3 regions of the Clostridium aquiflavi genome follow, and region 3 is predicted to be linked to each of the others. Evidence: riboswitches for the same ligand, from Rfam matches in the RefSeq annotation. Region 3 holds a riboswitch; each other region holds the start of a gene.
The links. A riboswitch is a leader RNA that binds a small molecule or an ion and turns the genes downstream of it on or off. The one in region 3 is predicted to bind lysine.
Positions count from the first base shown of each region.

Region 1 (7,968 bases), on a different contig from region 3:
TAAACAATTTATAAATTCTGTATTAGGTATATTTAATGCTTTATTTACAATTTCAATTTCTGTAATTATTACATTAAATTTAACTTTTATATACAAGTTAACTATATATAAATACAATTTATCAAAAGTCAGTGGATTAACTGTGGAAGAATTAATGATTAACTATAAAAAAATAATAGTTTATTTACAAAATCCATTTATTGAAAAGTTATATTTTCCTAATTTTTCTATGAGTATTCAGGGAGAAATTCATTTTCAAGATGTAAAAAGAATATTTATCTATATTGATATATATATTTTTTTAGTCATGATATTAATGGGAGTATACTTTCTTATAAGAGATAAAATAAGGTATGATAATTATATAGAGCTGAAATATATATTAAATAGTAGTGCTAATTATATACTTGTATTTGTTACATTTTTAATGTTATGTATTTTAATTAATTTTTCAGAAATATTTATCACATTTCATAAAATATTTTTTAGAAATAATTATTGGGCGTTTGACTCTAATTTAGATCCAATAATTGATGTATTACCTGAAGAATTCTTTATGATAATGAGTGTGATTATACTGATATTTATATTAGTATATGCCTTAATTTCAAAAATATATTATTATAAAAACTGTAAATAGTTAAATATCAAGTATTAATAGTTTGACACTTATTTGTATACCCCTTAAAATTATAAGATAGTAAATAATTAGGGGGATTATATGGAAGTATTATTAATAATATGTCCACTTGTATTTTTAGCGGGAATTATTGATGCTGTAGCAGGTGGTGGAGGTATAATATCTTTGCCTGCATATATTTTTGCTGGAATACCAATTCATATTGCATATGGAACTAATAAATTTGCAAGTTGTATTGGTACTTCTGTTTCATCAATAAAATTTTTTAGAAGTGGAAACATAAAAATAAAGCCAGCATTATTATCTGCAGCAGGAGCATTAATAGGATCGTGGTTTGGGGCACAAATAGTATTATTGCTAAATGAAAAATATTTAAATTATTGTTTAATAATAATTTTACCTATTGTTTCATTATTTTTATTGTTTAATAGAAATTTTGGGATTAAGAATAAAAAAGAAATATCTAATAAAAAATTGTACATGTTATCTTTTATTATTGGGTTGTTTTTAGGTGCATATGATGGATTTTTTGGGCCAGGAACAGGAACTTTTTTAGTTATATGTTTTACAGGAATATTGGGATTTAATCTTATAACTGCATCTGGAAATGCTAAAATTGTAAATTTAGCCTCTAACTTTTCGGCATTAATAGCATATATATTAGGTGGGAAAGTTATGTTCTCTATTGGAGTACCAGCAGCTGTATGTGCAATAGTTGGTAATTATTTAGGTGCCCATTTAGCTATTAAAAATGGCGACAAAATAATAAAGCCAATAATATTTGTAGCTATTGGTTTATTATTTATAAAAGTTATACTTGATTTAATATAAAAGTTATTATGTTTTTAAACAGTGTTAAGTTTTAATATAAGAATATTAAAAATAGAATTACATAATAGAAATGTTAAACGATATTAATTATAAGTTATATTGAAAATAGAGCTTATAATTAATATCGTTTATATTTTTACAAATATATTATTTCTAAGTCATCTGGAACATATATATATCCATTAAACTCTTCTTTACCTTCATTAAGATATGATTCTTTTCTATGTGATAAATCTTTATCTTCAGTATGATACAGTATAACATTTTTTACAGCTAAGATTTTAGCATTATTACAAGCATCTTTTACAGTTGCATGATGTTTTTCATATGGTTTAAAGATTTCTTTTTGAGAATATAAACAAAATGCTTCATGAAATAAATAATCTACATTTTCACAAAAATCTCTCACCACTTCTCTATATGGTTCATCTCCTAGAAAAGTTAAAGTTTTACCATTTGATAAAAAAGTTTTGAATCCAAACTGCAATTCTTTAGTGCTATGTATATCAAAAAATATTGTTCTTCGTCCTAATATATTAACTTCAGTATTATTTTCAATTTCATTAAATATTATTTTATCATCAAATAGTTTTAAAAATTTATTTTGAAGTACATAAGAACAAATCGTTTTAATAGCCTCAATAGATTTTTTAGTACAATAAATATTAAAAATCCCATCATATTTATCATTTAACATTCCATTTGCTACTGAACGAATTACCCACACACTTCCTAGCACATGATCATTGTGATTATGAGATATAAACATATTATGTATTTGATTTATATTTATGTTTGCTTTTTCAAGATTTGACAATATGGTATTTCCACCACCTGCATCTATAAGAAAATGCTCATTATCTTTTGATAAAGTGAAACAAGTATTATAGCATTTGGTTACCATAGCAGATCCAGTACCAAGCATAGTTATAGATTCCATAAGATTTCATCCCCTTATAATTCATTATTTAAGACAATATAATTATAAAGTTTATATGTATTTATAACAATAAGGCACATGAAAATAAATAATAAGTCTAAAGTTGCAATGGATATTTGTCATCAGGCAAGAAGGTGAATTGTTCATTAAATATATTAATAAAAGAAAAAAATGTATTCCTGAAATAGTTCAAGCTACGAGGGATAAAGATAGTGTGTCCTTCCATTTAATAATAAGGGGAACTTAAATATAAAACCTCTAAGAAAGCACTGCTAGTTCACAAAACAAAAACAATAAATGTAATTATTATATTAAATATATCTTGTAAGTACTTTACAGTAATGTTTAAAAATGATATAATGGTCAAAATGAATACGGAAAACCTAAGGTAGAGGAGCTGTTTATAAATAGTACTTATTTAGAAGTTGGCAAACGTTGACTAATAAGGAAAGGTATAATGGCCGAAGAAATAAATCAAGCAAAAATTTATTTCTGGGTATGTATATAATATATGCATAACTGTCACGCAAGTGGAGAGCTACAAGGATTTACTAAGATGTTATTGTTAAATTTTAATTTAAAGAAATAATATCTTTATAAGCTTTAGCAATGAAACTCTACCCGTTATAGTATTACTATAACGGGTTTTCTTATAGCAATATTTTTAGGGGGAATAATTATGAAAATTAAAGGAATAATAATACCACTTGTAACACCATTTAAAGATAATTGTGTTGATTTTGTTTGCTATAAAAAATTGGTAGATTATTATATAGAACAAGGTGTAGATGGAATAATACCATTGGGAACTACTGGGGAAAGCTCGACAATATCATCTTTTGAGTATAATGAAATACTATCAAAAACAATGGAATATAATAATGGTAGAACAAAAGTTTATGTAGGACTTGGAGGAAATAACACATCTGAAGTAATAAAAAGATTAAAAATAGCTAAAGATAATAATGTTGATGGAATATTATCAGTAGCACCGTATTATTCTAGACCAAATCAAAGAGGAATTTATGAACATTTTAAGAGTATATCTGAATCTACAGATAGAAATATACTAATATATAATATTCCTTATAGAACTGGAGTTAATATAGAAAATGAAACTATATATAAGTTGGCAGAGCTAGAAAATATAGTTGGAATAAAAGATTGCTCGGGAAATATAAGCCAAACTTCAGAGTTATTATTAAACAGACCAAGTGATGATTTTTCAATATTAACAGGAGAAGATGCTCTTTTTTATACTACATTGGCGCTTGGCGGTGATGGTGGAATTTTAGCATCTGCAAGCTTAAACACAAAAAGTTTTATAAAAGTATATAATGATATGAAATCAAATGATTATAAAGAAGCATTAAAAACATGGAGAGAGATTTCCAAGGTTATACCATTATTATTTAATGAACCTAATCCAACTCCATTAAAATATTGTTTAAAAAACATGGGATTAATTGATTCTGATGAAGTTAGATTACCATTAATTAATATAACAGATGAACTTAAGAATAAATTAGATAATATGTTATTTTCTAAATAACTATTTATATAAGGGGCTAGGACAATTAGCAATAAGTAATAAGTAATAAGTAAAAAATATGGGGATATTTTTTAAATAAATAAAATTAAGGAGATAAAATCTCTTTAGTTTTATTTTTTTTGTTAAGTGGCATTTAATTAGAAGCTTCTTCTTTATATTCTCAAATATTTTTGACTATTCAAATATTTAGGAGTAATATAAAAGGGTTGCGTTCAATTTTAAAATAAGTTGAGTTTTTTTATTGATACGTACAATTTAATTAAAAATACTACTAAAATGTAGTTTCAAATAATATGATAGGGGGAGATATAAATAATGTTACCTAAACTACTTACAATGATAAAACAAAAGGATATTACTAAGAATCAGATAGCAAAAGATATTATATCAGGAATTATTGTTGCTATAATAGCCTTACCTTTATCAATAGCGTTAGCGATATCATCAGGAGTATCACCTGAAAAGGGACTTATTACTGCAATTTTTGCAGGCTTTGTAATTTCACTTTTGGGTGGAAGTAAAGTTCAAATCGGAGGACCAACTGGAGCTTTCGTAATTATAATTTATTCTATTATTCAACAGTACGGATTAGATGGATTAATTACAGCTACAATAATGGCAGGAATCATTCTAGTTATAATGGGATTATTAAAATTTGGAACAGTAATTAAATACATACCTCAAACAATAACTGTAGGTTTTACTAGTGGTATAGCAGTAACCTTATTATCCACTCAAATAAAAGACTTTTTTGGATTAACAATAGATAATGTTCCAGCAGAATTTATTCCAAAATGGCAAAGTTATTTTTCACATATGAATACATTAAGTACTTCAACATTATTAATAGGTATATTATGCGTACTTATTATTGCTTTATGGCCAAAAGTTAATAAAACAATACCAGGTTCATTGGTGGCGTTAATTGTATCTACTGTACTAGTAATGGCTTTTAAATTACCAGTAGAAACTATAGGTGATAGATTTAGTACATTATCATCTTCAATACCGATGCCAATGTTACCTAAATTAAGTATAAGCACAATAAATCAATTATTTGCACCAGCGATGACAATTGCTATATTAGCTGGATTAGAATCGTTATTATCAGCAGTAGTAGCTGATGGCATGATAGGAGATACTCATGATTCTAATATGGAGCTTGTTGCACAAGGTATAGGTAATATTGTATCAGGATTATTTGGTGGAATACCAGCAACAGGAGCTATAGCAAGAACAGCAGCAAATGTTAAAAATGGAGGAAGAAGTCCAATTTCAGGTATTGTACATGCTGTAACATTACTAGCTATTATGCTAATTTTAATGCCAATTGCTAAATTAATACCTATGACATCTCTTGCAGCAATATTAGCTGTTGTATCTTATAATATGAGTGAATGGAGAACATTTAAGTCATTATTAAAAGCACCTAAGAGTGATGTTATTGTATTAGTTATAACGTTCTTCTTCACTATAGTGTTTGACTTAGTAGTAGCTATTGGATTTGGAATGCTTATGGCTATGTTCTTATTTATGAAGAGAGTATCTGAAACAACTGCTATTAGAGATTTAGTAGATGAAGAGGTATTTGATGAAGAAGTTTTAGATATGTTAAAAGAAGCTGATGGAAAGATACTTGTTTATCAAGTTGATGGACCATTGTTCTTTGGAATTGTACAAGATTTCTTAATTAAAGTTAATGCTGTTAAATCAACGGCAGAAGTTCTTATATTAGATATGAGACATAGTTATGCAATAGATGCTTCAGCAATAGAGGCATTAGGTAAACTACTTAAACATTGCAGAAAAAATAAAATAAAACTTTTAATAACACATGTTCAAGAACAACCAAGAAATGTTTTAGGAAATATGGGAATTTCAGATGCAATTGGTGAAGAAAATATATACAACACTAAAAGAGAAGCTATAACTGTAGCAAGTGGATATATAAAAAATATATCTAGTTTTGTAAGTTAAATTTTTAAAATAGATCTATATTATACATAATTAGATTAAATGAGATTTAAAAAGTAAAGTATAACATAATGATATACTAAAATAGCAATCTTTAATTTCAACAAATATATTAGATTATAGTATATAAAAACCGTCATAGAAAATAATTATAAAATTATTATCTATGACGGTTTTTAATTTAAATGATTATTTTGTATATATTGAAATATATTTTGATATACATAGTAATCAAAATATAAAAGACATTAGTTCATTTAAAGTCAATTGTAAGTATCTAGTATTGTTATTACTTCATTCAAATGTAAAAGGCATTAGCTTACTTAGAACAGACTATCCATTGCAATCAAATGAAGTAATCTAAAAATATAAAAGACATTAGCTAATTTACAGATAATTAATGAAATGTATTGATATATTAAACAAGATAATATTGGAATTAAATTTTTAGAATTACTAAGTTCAAATACTTAACCCACTTACTTACGAATATAAGAATAACTTTATAAAAGATAGATTATTAGCTAAAATATTTATTCTTAAATTGAAGAGGAGAAATGCGATGTTCTTTTTTAAATAAATTATTATAGTAGTTTTGATTATTAAAACCTACAGTTAGAGATATATCTAGTAATGACATTTCTGTATTAAGCAATAACTCTTCACTTTCTTTTATTCTTAAAGAATTTATATATTGTGTACAAGTTTTACCGATTTCTTTTTTAAATAAACTACAAAAATAGCTTTTATTTATATTTACATGAGAGACTATGTCATCTAAAGTAATATTTTTTTTATAGTTTTCATGTATATATTCTAAGGCTCTTTTTATATGAAAACTATATATTTTATTTATTATATACTCATGTTTATAGATATGCTTATTATTATCAAAATTATATAGTAACTGTATGAGATGAGGTATACAGTGTAATGGTCTATAGATAAACTTTGAATTCTCAATTTTTTCTTTATTAAAAGGTCCTAAAATAAAAAAGAAATTATCATCATTAAATAAATATGGACAAATAGCAAAATTCAAATCAATATATTCTACTATCTGAAAATTGTTTTTTAGATTTTGTTTTTCATATATTAAATTTATTATATGTTTACATATAAAATCTTCATTAGAATCTTCAACATTACCTTTTGATAAAATGATTTTTCCAATAGAATCTACAACTTTTATTGGCATCGATGTACATAAATAAAAGTTTTCAATGATAAACAATAAGTTTTTTTCTTTAGTTTCCAAATGATCCTCCTTTATTATACAAATATAGTTTAAAAAAAATATATATACTTTAAGACATGAACTAAATAAAAATGTATACTAATTGAGAATGATTATTAATTTTAAAAAGATAACCATATTTAAAATTAAAACATTAAAAATATAAATTATACAAAAGAAAACATTAAATTATAAAAATATAATTTAATTATATTACATATGGAGGAAAAATGAAAAAAATATACTTGTTAATATTGTTGGTAATACTGTCAATAGCTTCATTATTTATTGGAGTAAGTGACATATCATTATCAGATATTATTAGTTTAGATAGTGAAAAAATAAACCTTATGTTAATTGGTAGATTACCAAGGCTTATAAGTATAATCTTTGCTGGAATTGGAATGAGTATAAGTGGACTTATAATGCAGCAGATAAGTAGGAATAAATTTGTTTCACCTACAACTGCTGGAACAATAGATTTTGCTAAATTAGGAATATTAGTATGTATGCTTATATTTCCACAGGCAACTATGATGAATAAAATGCTTTTATCATTTACATTTTCAATACTTGGAACACTTTTATTTATGCAAATACAAAAGAAAATAAAGATTAAAAATATAGTTTTTATACCTCTTATAGGTATGATGCTTGGAAAAATAGTTGGTTCAATAACTATGTTTTTCTCTTATAGGTATGATCTTGTTCAAAATATAAATTCATGGATGGAAGGCGATTTCTCATTAATCATGAAAGGGAAATATGAACTATTATATATAAGTATACCTCTT
Region 1 covers NZ_JAVJAN010000020.1:274-8,241, forward strand. The annotation lists gene RGC78_RS08530 (TIGR01906 family membrane protein) at 1-640, shown strand, start outside; gene RGC78_RS08535 (sulfite exporter TauE/SafE family protein) at 722-1,471, shown strand; gene RGC78_RS08540 (MBL fold metallo-hydrolase) at 1,608-2,411, opposite strand; lysine riboswitch at 2,793-2,960, shown strand; gene dapA (4-hydroxy-tetrahydrodipicolinate synthase) at 3,091-3,963, shown strand; gene RGC78_RS08550 (SulP family inorganic anion transporter) at 4,279-5,940, shown strand; gene RGC78_RS08555 (helix-turn-helix transcriptional regulator) at 6,458-7,195, opposite strand; gene RGC78_RS08560 (ABC transporter permease) at 7,405-7,968, shown strand, end outside.
Region 1: another riboswitch for lysine. It lies ahead of dapA (4-hydroxy-tetrahydrodipicolinate synthase); the one in region 3 lies ahead of lysA (diaminopimelate decarboxylase).

Region 2 (7,968 bases), on a different contig from region 3:
AGTAATCAAATAGATAAAGTGGAAAAATCAAATACTGAAGCTCATACAAGTGATTTTGAAGCAGTAAAATTTGTATATTCAGATGGTGCTAAGGATTATGATGTAACAGTAAAATCACCAAGACAAAAGGCAGTTACATTATCTCAATTTATGACAGAAATGTTATTAGTATTAGGTTTAGAGAATAAAATGATAGGGACAGCACTTTTAGATAATCCTATATTACCTGAATTTGAAGAAGCCTATAATAAAATACCAGTACTTAAAATTGGAGAAGGTCATTCTGTATCTAAAGAAGGATTTATGGCTACAGGTGCAGACTTTGTAAGTGGATGGGATTCATCTATAAGTGAACAAACTACAGGATCACCAGATGAACTTATATCAAAAGATATAACTCCATTTATGGCTAAGTCTTATAGAGCAGATTCTACAGTAGAAACTGTTTATGAAGATTTTGAGCTATTGGGGAAAATATTTGGAGTACAAGACAAAGCTAAAGAAGTAATAGCTAAAATGAAAAGTGATATAAAAGCTGTAACTGATAAAGTAGGAGATATAAAACAAGAAGATAGAGTAAAAATGATGGTATATGATTCTGGCGAAAATGATGCAATGGTAGTTGGATCAGGTCTTGCTAACAACTTAATAGAACTTGCAGGTGGAAATAATGTATTTTCTAAAAATGCGACTAAGCCTTATATAAATGTTTCGTGGGAAAGCATAGTTGCAGAGAATCCAGAAGTTATATTAGTAACTGATTTCATGGCAGGAAACCCAGTACAAGAGAAAATAGATTTCTTGAAAGCTCATCCTGCGCTTAAAGATGTACCTGCTATAAAAAATAATAAAATATATGTTGTAGGATTAGCTGATTTATCTCCAGGTATTAGAAATCCGAAGCTTATCGAGCAAATGTACAGATATTTTTTTGGACAAAATAAGTAATGCAGGTAGCTTTAGAAGATAAAAAAAGCCTTTCTAAAAAGAAAGGTTTTTTATTTTGGGTTATAGCTTTAACTGCAATATTAGCAGGTGCAGCAGTTGGAGCAATAGCAATAGGTAGTACATATATAGAACCTGGAGAAGTATATAAAGTACTGCTTAGTAAATTAACAAATGGTATAGTTTATAGTGATATTGGAACTATAATGACACAAAATATAATATGGGAAATAAGATTCCCTAGAGTATTACTTGGAGCTATATGTGGAGCAGGACTTGCAATTTGTGGAGTTCTTATGCAATGTGTCACTAAAAATCCAATAGCTGAACCATATATATTGGGTATATCATCAGGGGCATCTTGTGGTGCTGTTTTTGTTATAGTTTTAGGTGGTATGTCATTACTTGGAATAAATAGTATTAGAGCAGGAGCCTTTTTAGGTTCTCTTATATCAGGAATGTTAGTTTTTGCTATAGGCACTCAAATGGGAAAAGCAACATCTACAACAAGATTAGTATTATCAGGGATGGCAATATCAACAATTTTCTCGGCACTTACTAACTTAATTATATATTCAGCAGAAAATTCAAATCAAGCAAAGAGTGCTTTATTTTGGACTGTTGGTAGCTTAGGGGGAGCGAAGTGGGATGTGTTATTATTCCCATTTATTATTTTAGTTGTAGTTATGATAATAGCGTTAATGATATCTAAATCACTAGATATATTACTTCTTGGTGATGACAGTGCAATAATACTTGGAATAAATATAAAGCTTATAAAATCTATAATTTTAATATTAGCGACACTGCTTACATCATCATTAGTTTCTATAACTGGAGCAATAGGATTTATAGGACTTGTAGTGCCGCATATATGTAGAACTATAGTAGGAAGTGATCATAAAAAACTTATAATACTTTCATCATTAATAGGTGCTATATTTTTAATAACAGTAGATATTATAGCTAGAGGGCTTTTCCCACCAATAGAAATACCTATAGGAATAATAACTTCATTAGTTGGAGGTCCATTTTTCTTATACTTAATTTCTAAGAAAAACTATTCGTTTGGAGGAAAAGAGTAATGTTTAAAGTACAGGTTAGAAATTTAAGGTTTAATATAGAGAAAAAAGAAATATTAAAAGACATATCTTTTGAGATTAAAAAAGGTTCATTTGTAGGAATTATAGGTCCTAATGGTTCAGGAAAATCTACAGTACTTAAAAATATATACAGACTCTATAAACCATCAAGTGGAAGTGTATTATTAGATAATAAAGAATTAGATAAGATGAAACATAAAGATTGTGCAAAAGAAATTGCAGTTTTAGCTCAAGAAAGTAATACTCACTTTGATTTTACTGTTGAGCAAATAGTAAAGATGGGAAGATATCCATATAAATCTGTTTTTGAAGATTACTCTAAAGATGATTTACAGATGGTTCGAGAAATGCTAAAAAAGGTAGGCTTAGAAAGCTATAGTAAGAGGAGTTTTTCTCATTTATCAGGTGGAGAGAAACAAAGAACATTAATAGCAAGGGCTTTAGTTCAAAATACTAAATTTTTAATATTAGATGAACCAACAAATCATTTAGATATAGGATATCAGATACAAATTATGGACTTAGTTAAAAGTCTTAATATAACTACGTTAGCAGCTATACATGATATGAATCTAGCATCTATGTATTGTGATTATTTAATTGTAATGAAAGATGGAAGGATAAAGAATTTTGGAACAGTAGAAGAAGTGATAAATTCTGAAATGTTAAAAGACGTGTTTGGTGTAAACGCATATGTGGGAGTTAACCCTGTAAATAAAAAATTACAAGTATCATTTATGCACACACATGAACATATTAAAGGACTTGGAATAGATCATATACATGAAGATGGATTTACAGGAGTGCATACTCATTAAAGTTCAACAGATATTTTATAGAATTAGATACAATTGATTTATTTGGTGATGGATTTTAAAGGTCATGATGGCATCAAACAAGAAACCCACGATTAATTATGATATGCTTCCTTTATAGTAGACAGTTAAAATAATAAAACTGTTTTTATAAAGGGTGCAGTTCATTAAACTTAGCCGTGGGTTTTTACATTTAAATTTTATTATGTCAATTATACTGATTCTGATGTTTTGAATTTAACTTCCTCTAAATCATTATTATTTTCAGAGAAATTTAAATTAACATCATCTAAAGAAATAACTTTAGTTTTATGTTTAATTTTATAACCTATATACAATGCAAGAAATAGGGGAATTCCTATATAAGATGCAATTAAACCTTGCCAATCAATTCCATCGGGTTTTATACATGAGTAGCCTTGTCCCAACATTATGATTGTACACATTATTAAAGCTAATATAGGTCCAAATGGATATAATATAGCTTTGTATTTTAAACTTTTTAAATCCTTACCTTGGTGAATAAATGCTTTTCTAAATCTATAGTGACATATGGCTATACCTACCCAAGCTATAAATCCAGCAAGACCAGATGCAGCAACAAGCCAAACATAAACGGTACTTTCAGCAAATATACCAGTTAAAAAACAAGCTGAAGCAATTAATGTAGTTAAAAGTACAGCATTTACAGGTACTCCTTTTTTATTGGTTTTAGCAAATATTTTAGGGGCCATACCCTCTTTAGCCATGGAAAAAAGCATTCTACTTGATGCATACATGCCAGAGTTACCAGCAGATAATACAGAAGTTAATATAACTGCATTCATTAAGGAAGCTGCTCCTGCTATACCAGCTCTTTCAAATACCATTGTAAAGGGACTTGTATCAAGTCCTGCACTAGTAAATGGTATTATAGCACCTAAGACAATTATTGTTCCTAAGTAAAATATTAATATTCTCCAAAATATTGAATGTATAGCTTTGGGTATAGTTTTTTCAGGATTTTCACTTTCACCAGCAGCAACTCCTATAAGTTCAGTTCCTTGAAAAGAAAAACCTGCAATTAAGAATATAGAAAATATAGACTTAATACCTCCATGAAATGGACCATCAGCTATAGTATAGTTATGAAATCCTATTTCATTTCCACCCATTATACCTAAAATCATTAAAACACCTATTACTAAAAATATAAGAACTGTAACTACTTTAACTCCAGCAAACCAAAATTCTGATTCACCATATGCTTTTGATGATAAAATGTTTAAACCTACTATTATTGTTAAAAATAATATACTCCAGAATAATGCATTTACATTTGGAAACCAATACTTCATAATTAAAGAACCGGCAACCATTTCTGCTGCTATTGTTATAGCCCAGTTGTACCAATAGTTCCATCCAAGGGCAAATCCAAGTGCTGGATCAATAAATTTATTAGCATAGGAACTAAAAGAGCCAGCAATTGGCATATAAGTTGCCATTTCTCCCAAGCTAGTTATTAAAAAGTATACCATGATGCCAACTAATCCATAAGCTACCAATGCACCGCCGGGTCCAGCTACATGTAAGGTATCACCCATTGCAAGAAATATACCAGTACCAATAGAACCACCTATTGCTATCATGTTTAAGTGTCTTGCTTTTAAACTTCTTTTTAATTCATTTTTTTCTTCACTCATTTTTTTATCCTCCTTATGGTTTAAATTTCCATAAGTAAGTAACTAAGATAATATAAAGATTTAGGCACATGAAAAAATAATAGACCAATGCCGCACCATTATTCCTGCACTGCGTTTGGAAAGGGTGCATGGCTAAAAAATCGACGTTTCCACAGTGGCCTTGGCGATTTTTTTATGTGCTTTAAACAATAAAAAATGCCATGAGCATATACTCATGACATAAATACGAAAGTTGTATATTTAAATAAATATTACAATATCGTAAATTTCCATTGAAAATAGCTCTCCACAAAATAATTTGTGACAGTCTTATATATATTTTACATAAGACCAGTAAATAGCATGAAAGCAATCAACTATTTACTTCGGCGAAAGTTCCTTTCGTATTACTTCATTGAGCTTACCTCCATAATACTACTATTAAATTTCGCGCCTCTATCTAAGTTATTTACTTTTTAATTCATACATAATTATGGCGTAAAATTATAAATAAGTCAATAAAAAATAATGTATTTACATTATATAATAATATTGAGAGATTTTTCTTCTTAGTTATATGAATTCTATGTGGTGCAATTTAGTTATTAGAGTTGATACATAAAAATAATGTAATATGGAAAAAGTATTGTTGTTGTAATTGAAATAAAACAACAGTTTAGAAAATATGAAAGAAAATATTTAACAAATTTAAAATAAGGAGGAAAAAAATGAAGTCAAGCGTAAAATCAACAAAAAAATTAACCTTGGTACCTTTGATATTAATGATTTTTACATCTGTTTATGGATTTAACAATATTCCAAGATCATTTTACAAGATGGGTTATGCAGCTATTCCTTGGTACATTTTTTCAGGAATAACCTTTTTTGTTCCGTTTGCATTAATGGTAGCTGAATTTGGTTCTGCTTTTAAGGATGAAAAAGGTGGAATCTATTCATGGATGAAGAAATCCATTGGACCAAGATTCGCATTCATAGGAACATTTATGTGGTATTTTTCTTATGTAACTTGGATGGTTAACGTTGCATCTGGTATGTGGATTCCAGTATCAAATGCTATATTCGGAAAAGATACAACACAAAGCTGGGCTTTATTTGGTATTCAAGGACCACAAGTTTTGGGAGTTTTAGGAATTATATGGATACTAGTAGTAACTTATACATCAACCAAAGGGATGGATAAGATAAAGAAAGTAACATCATTAGGTGGAACAGCAGTTTTATTATTGAATATATTCCTTTGGACTGGTGCTATAGCAGTATTTTTAGGGAACCATGGAAATTTAGCTGAGCCAATTGAAGGAGTTAAATCATTTACACAAACGCCAAATCCTAAATATATTGGAGATATAATTGCTTCGTTAGCATTTGTAGTATATGCTCTATTCGCTTATGGAGGAATAGAGGCTGTGGGTGGATTAGTTGATCAAACTGAAAAGCCAGAAAAAATTTTTCCCAAAGGAATTCTTATTTCAGCAGCTATAATCTCAGTAGGATATTCATTAGGAATACTGTTCATTGGTGTATTTACTAATTGGGAAAGTGTAATGGGGATTAAGGAAGTTAATCTGGGAAATGCAAGTTATATAGTTATGTCTAATCTGGGATATTCACTTGGTACAGCTTTTGGAGCAAGCGAGAACATGGCTATAGTTTTAGGTAAGGGGGTTGCAAGATATGTTGGACTTTCAATGTTTCTAGCATTATCCGGCGCATTTTTTACACTTATGTATTCACCATTAAAGCAGATAATTGAAGGCACACCTACTAAATTATGGCCTGGAAAAATTGGAGAAACTAAACACGGATTGCCTATTAATGCTATGTGGATTCAAGCTACCATAGTTTGTGTAATGATAGGATTGGTAGCTTTTGGAGGAAGCTCAATGGCTGCATTCTTCAATATACTTGTTTCCATGACTAACGTAGCTATGACACTGCCATATGTGTTCATAGCTCTTGCATTCCCGTATTTTAAGAAGAAAACAGAAATCAATAAACCATTCGTAGTGTTCAAAACTCAAGGAATTGCAAATTTTTGGACTTGTATAGTTGTTTTAACAGTAGGACTCGCTAATTTATTTTGTATAATACAGCCAGCTATAGAAGGGGATATGCAAACAACAATTTGGAGTGTAGCTGGCCCCTTAATCTTCTCAGTAGTTGCGTGGTTAATGTATGGCAGCTATGAAAAGAAAAATAAAGATGATTTTTTAGAATAAACTATAAAATCCGCGGTAATGTTTTGATTATATTATCGTGGATTTTTATAGCTAAACTAATAATTAAACTATTTTCTCAATTTTAACATTTAAATTATATTTAGAAAAAAATCTATACTTTTACTTACAAATTATAGACTTTTGTTCTTTAATATAATGATTTATCTTATTATCTACAACTCTAAGATATGAATTAAAATTTTCTATTTCACTTTCTATATATTTTTTATGTCTTAAAAGTATATCTTCACGCTTACAAATGGTTTCAGGACCTTCTATGCATAAATCAACGTATTCTTTGATTTTAGCTATTGGCATATTAGTATTTTTTAAACAACATATTATATTAAGCCATTCCAAGTCCTTATCACTAAAAATTCTATTACCCTGTTTATTACGTTCAATAAATGGAAGTAAACCTTCTTTTTCATAATAGCGAAGAGTATGAACTGATAAGTTATATTTTTCAGCTACTTCTTTAATAGTATATGGCATTATGTTACCTCCTAAAAATAAGTGATATTATATTATACCAATTAGAGTCAACTCTAAGTAAAGAAAAAGTTAGAAAAAATAATTATTAGAAATTATCTATTGACTTAGAGTTAACTCTAAGTTTTATACTAATCAACATAGCAAGCATTACTGCTTTAAAACTTAAAAAAATTAGGAGGCATTAGTATGTCATTGAATATTTTAAATAGAATTAATGAGCCAAAAGACTTAAAAGGACTTAATAATGAGGAATTAAAATTATTATCTAATGAAATAAGAGAAATTTTAATAACAAGAGTAAGTAAGACTGGTGGACACTTTGGATCAAACTTAGGTATGGTTGAAGCAACAATAGCACTTCATTGTGTATTTAATTCACCAATAGATAAGATTGTTTATGATGTTTCACATCAATCATATACACATAAAATTTTAACTGGAAGAAAAAATGCATTTACAAATCCAGATGAATATAAAAGTGTTACAGGATATACTTCACAAAATGAAAGTGAATATGATTTCTTTACAGTGGGGCATACATCAACTTCAATTAGTTTAGCGTGTGGATTGGCAAAAGCACGTGATGTAAAGGGAAATACGGAAAATATTATAGCTGTTATAGGTGATGGATCTTTAAGTGGGGGAGAAGCTTATGAAGGCTTAAATAATGCATCTGCATCAGGAAAAAATATAATAATACTTGTAAATG
Region 2 covers NZ_JAVJAN010000014.1:25,769-33,736, reverse strand. The annotation lists gene RGC78_RS06590 (ABC transporter substrate-binding protein) at 1-948, shown strand, start outside; gene RGC78_RS06585 (FecCD family ABC transporter permease) at 948-2,030, shown strand; gene RGC78_RS06580 (ABC transporter ATP-binding protein) at 2,030-2,866, shown strand; gene RGC78_RS06575 (amino acid permease) at 3,076-4,545, opposite strand; lysine riboswitch at 4,817-4,991, opposite strand; gene yjeM (glutamate/gamma-aminobutyrate family transporter YjeM) at 5,253-6,764, shown strand; gene RGC78_RS06565 (MerR family transcriptional regulator) at 6,885-7,259, opposite strand; gene RGC78_RS06560 (1-deoxy-D-xylulose-5-phosphate synthase) at 7,446-7,968, shown strand, end outside.
Region 2: another riboswitch for lysine. It lies ahead of RGC78_RS06575 (amino acid permease); the one in region 3 lies ahead of lysA (diaminopimelate decarboxylase).

Region 3 (7,968 bases):
AACTCGACTCATTTAGATTCGCTGAGTAAGTTCATGTTTCCAAATGTAAAATTTGGACATTCACTTAAAAACATAGCCATATATTTTTATCCTAAAAATGTCTTGTATAACTTTTATTTAACTAGTAAAACTATAATATGTAGAACTAAAATCAGCAAAATTAATTTAAAATATAACAAAAACTTTAAATTTTTTTAATGAACATAAGTCGAAAATATCTGTGTATAACTTTGTGGATTAAATATTTTAATGTACATAGGTGAAACGCTTATAAACCTAACCAAAACAGGGGTGTACACATTTTGTGGATTGAATAATTGCCTGTTGATAAATATGGGGATAAATAAAAGTAGACAAAATATAGGTACCTCAATATATAGCATGTACCAAATAAAATGTAACTATATATAGAAATGTGTAAAAATTAATACGATACCATATTATTAAAAGTTAGATGTAAGGATAAAAAATATGCATAATAAATATTTATTAACAATATTCACAAAACTGTGGATAAAACATGTGGATAATGTGCATAAGTTATTATAAATGCTGTGAATATTATATAAAACGTGTATAAAATTCAGAGATATAAACAAAAAATTATTAAATTTATTTAATTATTTAATTTAAGTAGTAAAAATATCTTTAAGAAATTACATGATAAAGAGTATAATATATTTAATAAAAAAGTTAATATAGGATTAGCTTAAAGTGGATTACTTTAATTTATATAAATTAATATATAGTATTTTTAAACTGTAATCTTATTTATAACTTTTGTAATTCTTAATAGAGGGGGAATAAAAATGGCATCAAAAGAGCCAAAGTTAGTTCCAGAGATAAAGGGGACATTAAGAAATCATGTAGTTGAAGTTCCTTCTGTAATTAGAGATTGTGGTGGAATTAAAATTTTTGGTAAAAGGATAAAATCATTATTATTTAGTACAGATGTTGCTGTAATTAGAAATACTAATGCAGATGCAATTATTGCTGTATATCCATTCACACCTCAGCCACTAATAACACAAGCACTTGTAATGGCAGCTGATGTACCAGTTTTTTGTGGAGTTGGTGGTGGTATAACTCAAGGAAAAAGGGTTATAAATTTAGCTATGGATGCAGAGTTTAAAGGTGCAATGGGTGTTGTAGTAAATGCACCTACTTCAAATGAAATAATAAGAAAAATAAGAGCTACTATTGATATACCTGTTGTAGTAACAGTTGTATCAGAAGATGAAAATATTACTGAAAGAATAGAGGCAGGCGCAACGATATTAAATGTCTCTGGAGGTAAAAATACAGCTCAAATAGTGAGAAACATAAGAAGCAGATATCCTGAATTTCCTATTATTGCAACTGGTGGACCAACAATTGCATCAATAAAGGAAACAATAGAAGCAGGGGCAAATGCTATAACTTATACTCCACCATCATCTGCAAGTATAATGGGAGATTTGATGGACAAATATAGGAACGAATAAAAAACTATGATTTGTAGTTAATGAGTTTAACAAATTATTTGATAATTATTACAAAATTTTTAATAAATTAATAAAGTTAAAAAATATAGGTTGAAAAGTATTGAAATAGATTAAATTTGTGATATGATATCTTTAACAAAAATAATAAAATTTAATATAATGAAATATAGAATAAGGTACATTTGAAAAATATACGACACACATTTGGTCTATTATTTTCTTTCATGTGCCTAAAACCTAGGGTAGAGGTGCTGTAATGATGAGTATTTATAAGGAGTCGGCAGATGATGATTTATAAAGAAAGGTGTTATAGCCGAAGAAATAATTTTTATGCAAATAATTATTTCTGGGTATGTATAAAATATGTACATAACTGTCACTAACTGTGGAGAGCTACAAGGTGAAATAGTTGCGATATAATTAGTAAAGTTAAATCAAAATTTATATTTTTAGATTTAGTTTGTATTAGTTATAATAATTATAGTATTAAAAAATACTATTTAATGATTTTAGCAATAAGCGATAAGCAACAAAAATCCTAATTAAGTAGACTCTACCTGTCGCAGATTAATATCTGTGACTTTTGTTTTTAGACAAATTTTTGGAGGGTAGAAAAATGAAATTATTTGGAAGTATGAAAATTGATAACAATGAATTAATAATTGGGGGAATTAAATCTACTGAGTTAGTAAAGGAATATGGTACACCATTATATGTTATGGATGAGGGTTTAATAAGACAAAACTGTAATGAGTATTATAAATATTTTAAGTGTGATAATTCGTCAAATAGAGTTGCATATGCAGGTAAAGCATTTCTAACTATTGAAATGTGTAAAATAATAAATGAAGAAAATTTATCACTAGATGTTGTATCTGGAGGAGAACTTTTTACAGCTCATAAAGCAGGTTTTCCTTTAGAAAAAGTAATATTTCATGGAAATAATAAAACATTAGACGAAATTGAACTAGGGGTTAAACTAGGAGTTGGAAGATTTGTTGTTGATAACTATTATGAAATGGAAGCTTTAAATAGAATTGCAGCAAGTTATAATAAAGTTCAAAAAATATTTTTGAGAATAACACCTGGAATAGAAGCGCATACTCATGAGTATATAAAAACAGGTCAAGTGGATTCTAAATTTGGATTTGCACCTGTTGCTAATATGATAGAAGATGCTATAGAAAAATCAATAGGGCTTACTAATATTGAACTATCAGGACTACATTGTCATATAGGATCTCAAATATTTGAGATTAAACCATATGAGGATGCAGTAGAAATTATGCTAGGTTTAATAAAAAAAATTCAACAAAATACAGGTTATTTAATAAAAGAACTAGATTTAGGTGGTGGATTTGGTATATACTATAATACAGGAGATAAACCAAAAACAACTGAGGAGTATTGTAAAGCAATATTGAACAAGGTTGATGAGGTTTGTTCTAGAACAGGTCAATCAAAGCCATCGTTAATAATAGAACCAGGTAGAAGTATCGTTGGAAATTCAGGTATAACTTTATACACTGTAGGAGCAATAAAAAATATTCCTGGAGTGAGAAAGTATATATCAGTAGATGGTGGTATGTCAGATAATATAAGACCGGCTTTATATCACGCTGAATATGAATGTATGTTAGCAAATAAAGTTGAGAAAGACCTAAAAGAGAAGGTAACTATTTGTGGTAAATGTTGTGAATCAGGAGATATATTATTAAATGATATTAATATTTCAGCACCACAGTCAAATGATATTTTAGCAGTTATGACAACAGGTGCATATGGATATTCAATGTCTAATAATTATAATAAGATTCCAAGACCACCAGTAATAATGGTAAAAGATAATAAAGAAAGACTTATATGTAGAAGAGAAACCTATGAAGATCTTATACAAAATGAAGTTATTTAATAATTATCTTTTAATAAATTAGCTTTTTATTAATATTCTTTCCCAAGATAATATATATATCTTAGTGTGTATCAAATTGATTTATTAATTTTGATACACATTTTTTATTTTACAAGGAATTTTTCTGCTATCAACATGCTGTTAGCCTTATTTTAAAGTAATAAATTTGTTATAAATCCTTAATGCTTCAATATAATACTTTATGTTATACTATTAAGATAAAATAATTCTAACATTACATAGTGTATTTATAAAAATAATGTAGTTAGTTTATATTTCAAAAAGTATAGTAGTATATATGGAATTTCAGAAAGGTGGAATTTATATGGAAGATAGTAGTAAAAATAGTTTTTTTAAAGAATGGGGTTTAACAATTATAAGTGCCGTAGTAATAGGATTATTAGTATGGAAATTTTTAATTTATACTGTATGGATTACAAGTGGATCAATGATACCAACCTTAGAAGTTAAGGATAGACTTGTTGCAACAAGAGTTCATAATCCTGAAAATCTAAAGAGAGGCGATATTGTTATATTTGATTCTGATGAGCTTAAAGAGATTCTTATAAAAAGACTTATAGGGCTTCCAGGAGATCATATAGAAATAAAAAATGGAATAGTAAGCGTAAATGGAGAACAATTAGCAGAAGATTATGTTAAGAATAATGAAGACTATGATAGAATATTTGATGTTCCAGAAGGAGAATATTTCTTTTTAGGAGATAATAGAGCAAATTCAGATGATTCTAGATACTGGAAAAATCCGTATATAAAAAGCGAAAAAATACAAGGAAAAGCTAAAGTAAAAATATATCCTATAAGTGACTTCAAAGTGTATAAATAGTTGATAAATTGCTAATTAATTATAAAGGGACTTTAATTATTGGGGTTCTTAAAGGAGAATGGGTTTATGGAAAAAAGTAATAAGATAAAAAAAGAAAATTTTTTTACTGAATGGATAGTGCCTATATTTGCAGCAGTGGTGATAGCATTTTTGGTGAATAAATTTTTAGTTTATAATGTATATATTCCAAGTGAATCAATGGTTCCAACATTAAATATAGGAGATAAATTATTTGTAACTAAAATTTACAATTTAGATAAGATAGAACATGAAAATATAGTTGTATTTTATTCAGATGAACTTCAACAGACACTAATAAAAAGAGTTATAGGACTTCCAGGAGATCATATAGAGATAAAGGATGGAATCGTAAGTGTGAATGGAGAAAAACTAGTTGAAAATTACGTGAAAAATAATGAGGACTATGATGGTACATTTGATGTTCCTGAAGGAAAATACTTCTTTTTAGGAGATAATAGAGCAAGATCAAATGATGCTAGAAGATGGATTAATCCGTACATAGATGGAGAGGATATAAAAGGAAAGGCACAGGTTAAGATTTGGCCTTTTAAAGACTTTGGTCGCTTGAATTAATAGTACTTATTTTATAATAATATGATATACTAGTTGTTAAGATGTTTTATTTAGATTAAGGCTAAATTTCGAGTTATATTTTATATAAAAAATAACTTAAAATATAGTGAAAATAAAGAGAGGGTATTTATAATATGGGGAATAAATATATAGTTGATAGAATTGAAGAAAACCATGTCATACTTGAATCGTTCAATGGAGATATGCTAGAAACTACGATTTCCAAGACTAAAGGTGACATAAAAGATGGAGATATTTTGATTAAAAACGGAGATATATTTATTATAGATGTTGAAGAAACATTAAAAAGAAAAGAAGCAATAAACAATATGATGAAAAATATGTGGAAATAAGGTTTTTTAGATATTTTCGCAAATTATAAGGAAAGGATGATACTATGCAAGGTAACAATAAAAAGAAGAAAAATGGATATATTACAATGGTAATATATTTTTTACTAGTTTTTATGTTTATAAGTACTGCAAACTATATTAGAGAAGCAGCAACTACAAAACAAATATCATATGATGAATTTTATGAAATGATAGATCAAAATAAAATATCACAGGTAGTTATAACAGGAGAAAATTTAATAATTACACCAGCAGATAGTAGTGAATTTAAAGGAAAGACTTTATATACAGCTAATATTAAGGATGAAAATTTAATAAATAAATTAAGAAATTCAAATCCTAAAATAAAATTTACAGGTAAAAATCCAAAACAAAGTCCTATTATGGATTTTGCAATTAGTTGGATTTTACCAATGTTATTGTTTTTCGTTATGTGGAAATTCTTATTCTCTAGAATGGGAGGCGGCGGCATGGGCGGCGGCGGCGGAATCATGGGAATTGGAAAAAGTAATGCTAAAGTTTATGTAGAAAATGAAATTGGAGTAACATTTGATGATGTTGCAGGTCAAGAAGAAGCTAAAGAGTCATTAAAAGAAGTAATAGACTTCTTAAATTGTCCTAAAAGATATACAGAAATAGGTGCTAAATTACCTAAAGGAGCTTTACTTGTAGGACCTCCAGGAACAGGTAAAACACTTATTGCCAAGGCAGTAGCTGGAGAAGCTAAAGTACCATTTTTCTCACTTTCAGGTTCAAGTTTTGTTGAAATGTTTGTTGGAGTTGGAGCTTCAAGAGTTAGAGAATTATTTAAAGAAGCAGTAACTAAAGCACCATGTATAATATTTATAGATGAAATAGATGCTATTGGTAAAAGCAGAGATAATCAAATGCAAAGCAATGATGAAAGAGAACAAACATTAAATCAATTACTTTCTGAAATGGATGGATTTGATTCGTCAAAGGGAATAGTTATACTTGCAGCTACTAATAGACCAGAAATATTAGATAAAGCTCTTTTAAGACCAGGTAGATTTGATAGAAGAGTAATAGTTGATAGACCTGACTTTAAAGGTAGAGAAGCTATTCTTAGAGTTCATGCTAAGAATGTTAACTTAGGAGATGATGTTGATCTTGATGAGATAGCAAAGGGAACTCCAGGTGCTGTAGGAGCAGATCTTGCAAATATTGTTAATGAAGCAGCTTTAAGAGCTGTAAAAAATAGAAGAAAACTTGTACTTCAAGAAGATTTAAGAGATGCAGTAGAAGTTATAATTGCAGGTAAAGAAAAGAAAGATAGAATATTATCTAAAAAAGAAAAGGAATTAGTAGCATTCCATGAAGTAGGTCATGCACTTGTGGCAGCATTACTAGAAGGCTCTGATCCTGTTCATAAAATAACAATAGTTCCTAGAACAATGGGAGCATTAGGTTATACGATGCAACTTCCAGAAGAAGAAAAATATCTTATATCTAAAGAAGATTTAATGAACCAAATTACAGTTATGTTAGGTGGTAGATCTGCTGAAGAAGAAGTATTTAATGTTGTCTCAACAGGTGCTTCAAATGACATTGAAAGAGCAACTCAATCAGCTAGAAGTATGGTTTCAGTATATGGTATGAGTGATAGATTTGATATGATGGCACTTGAATCAGTACAGAATAGATATTTAGATGGAAGAGCAGTTAGACATTGCAGTGAACAAACATCAACAATGTTAGATGAAGAAACATTAAAGATAATAAGAGAAGCTCATGAAAAAGCTAGAAAAATACTTAGGGATAATAGAGATTTATTAGATAAAATTTCAAATATATTATTAGATAAAGAAACTCTTTTTGGTGAAGAATTCATGGAAATGGTTTATGAGAAATATCCCGAAATGAAAGAAAAGAAAGAAAAACAATTAAAAGAAAAAGAGTTAAAAGATAAAGAACAAAAGGAAAAGCAAAAAAAGAAACAAGAAGAGTTTGAGAGAATAAGAAAAGAAAATGAAGAAAAAGAAAAATCAGAGTTTTTTAAAAAAGTTGGAATAAATGTAAACAAAAAAATTGATGATTCAACTAAAGTTGAAGATACTTTAACTAAGGAAATATCTGAGGACACAAAGTAATCAGAAGATGAAAAATAATATCTTTAAACATAATTAAAATAAAAACTCTAGTGTTTAATAGTAAGGTTTAGATTGATTTAGCTTAAAAAATAAGTTGAATTATCTGAACCTTATGTTTTCAAATCAAGAAAATTTACTTTAGGAAGCAAGGGGGACAATTAATTTGAATCAAAATTTAGAATTTTTAATGGAACAAAATAAGTTAGAAGAAGTTGAAAAAATTTTAAGCGGTGAAATACTTAATTATCTGCAAAAAAGAAAAGATATAACTAATCAAATTCTGCAATCAAGAAAAAAATTTATTGAAGAATATAAAGATGATGAAGATCAAGTTATAGATTACTTTGACCATGAAAATTACGTAAAAGAAGAAGCTTATAAGACAATAGATAAAAGATTAAAAGAATTTACTAGTTTAAAGGAAGTACCTTATTTCGGTAAAGTAACTTTTATGGAAGATGGAAATTTACCAGAAGAACTTTATATAGGTAGATATGGTTTAACTGTAGAAAAAACTTATGAATCTGTAGTTGTGGACTGGAGAGCTCCTATTGCATCATTATTTTATAAAGGTATATTAGGAAAGTCTAGTTATACGTGTCCAACAGGAGAAATTGATACAGATATACTTTCTAGAAGACAAATAATAATAAAAAAAGGTGAACTTAAA
Region 3 covers NZ_JAVJAN010000040.1:25-7,992, forward strand. The annotation lists gene RGC78_RS13360 (hydrolase) at 810-1,484, shown strand; lysine riboswitch at 1,720-1,888, shown strand; gene lysA (diaminopimelate decarboxylase) at 2,101-3,396, shown strand; gene lepB (signal peptidase I) at 3,722-4,240, shown strand; gene lepB (signal peptidase I) at 4,307-4,834, shown strand; gene RGC78_RS13380 (DUF3006 domain-containing protein) at 4,969-5,187, shown strand; gene ftsH (ATP-dependent zinc metalloprotease FtsH) at 5,232-7,298, shown strand; gene RGC78_RS13390 (HelD family protein) at 7,462-7,968, shown strand, end outside.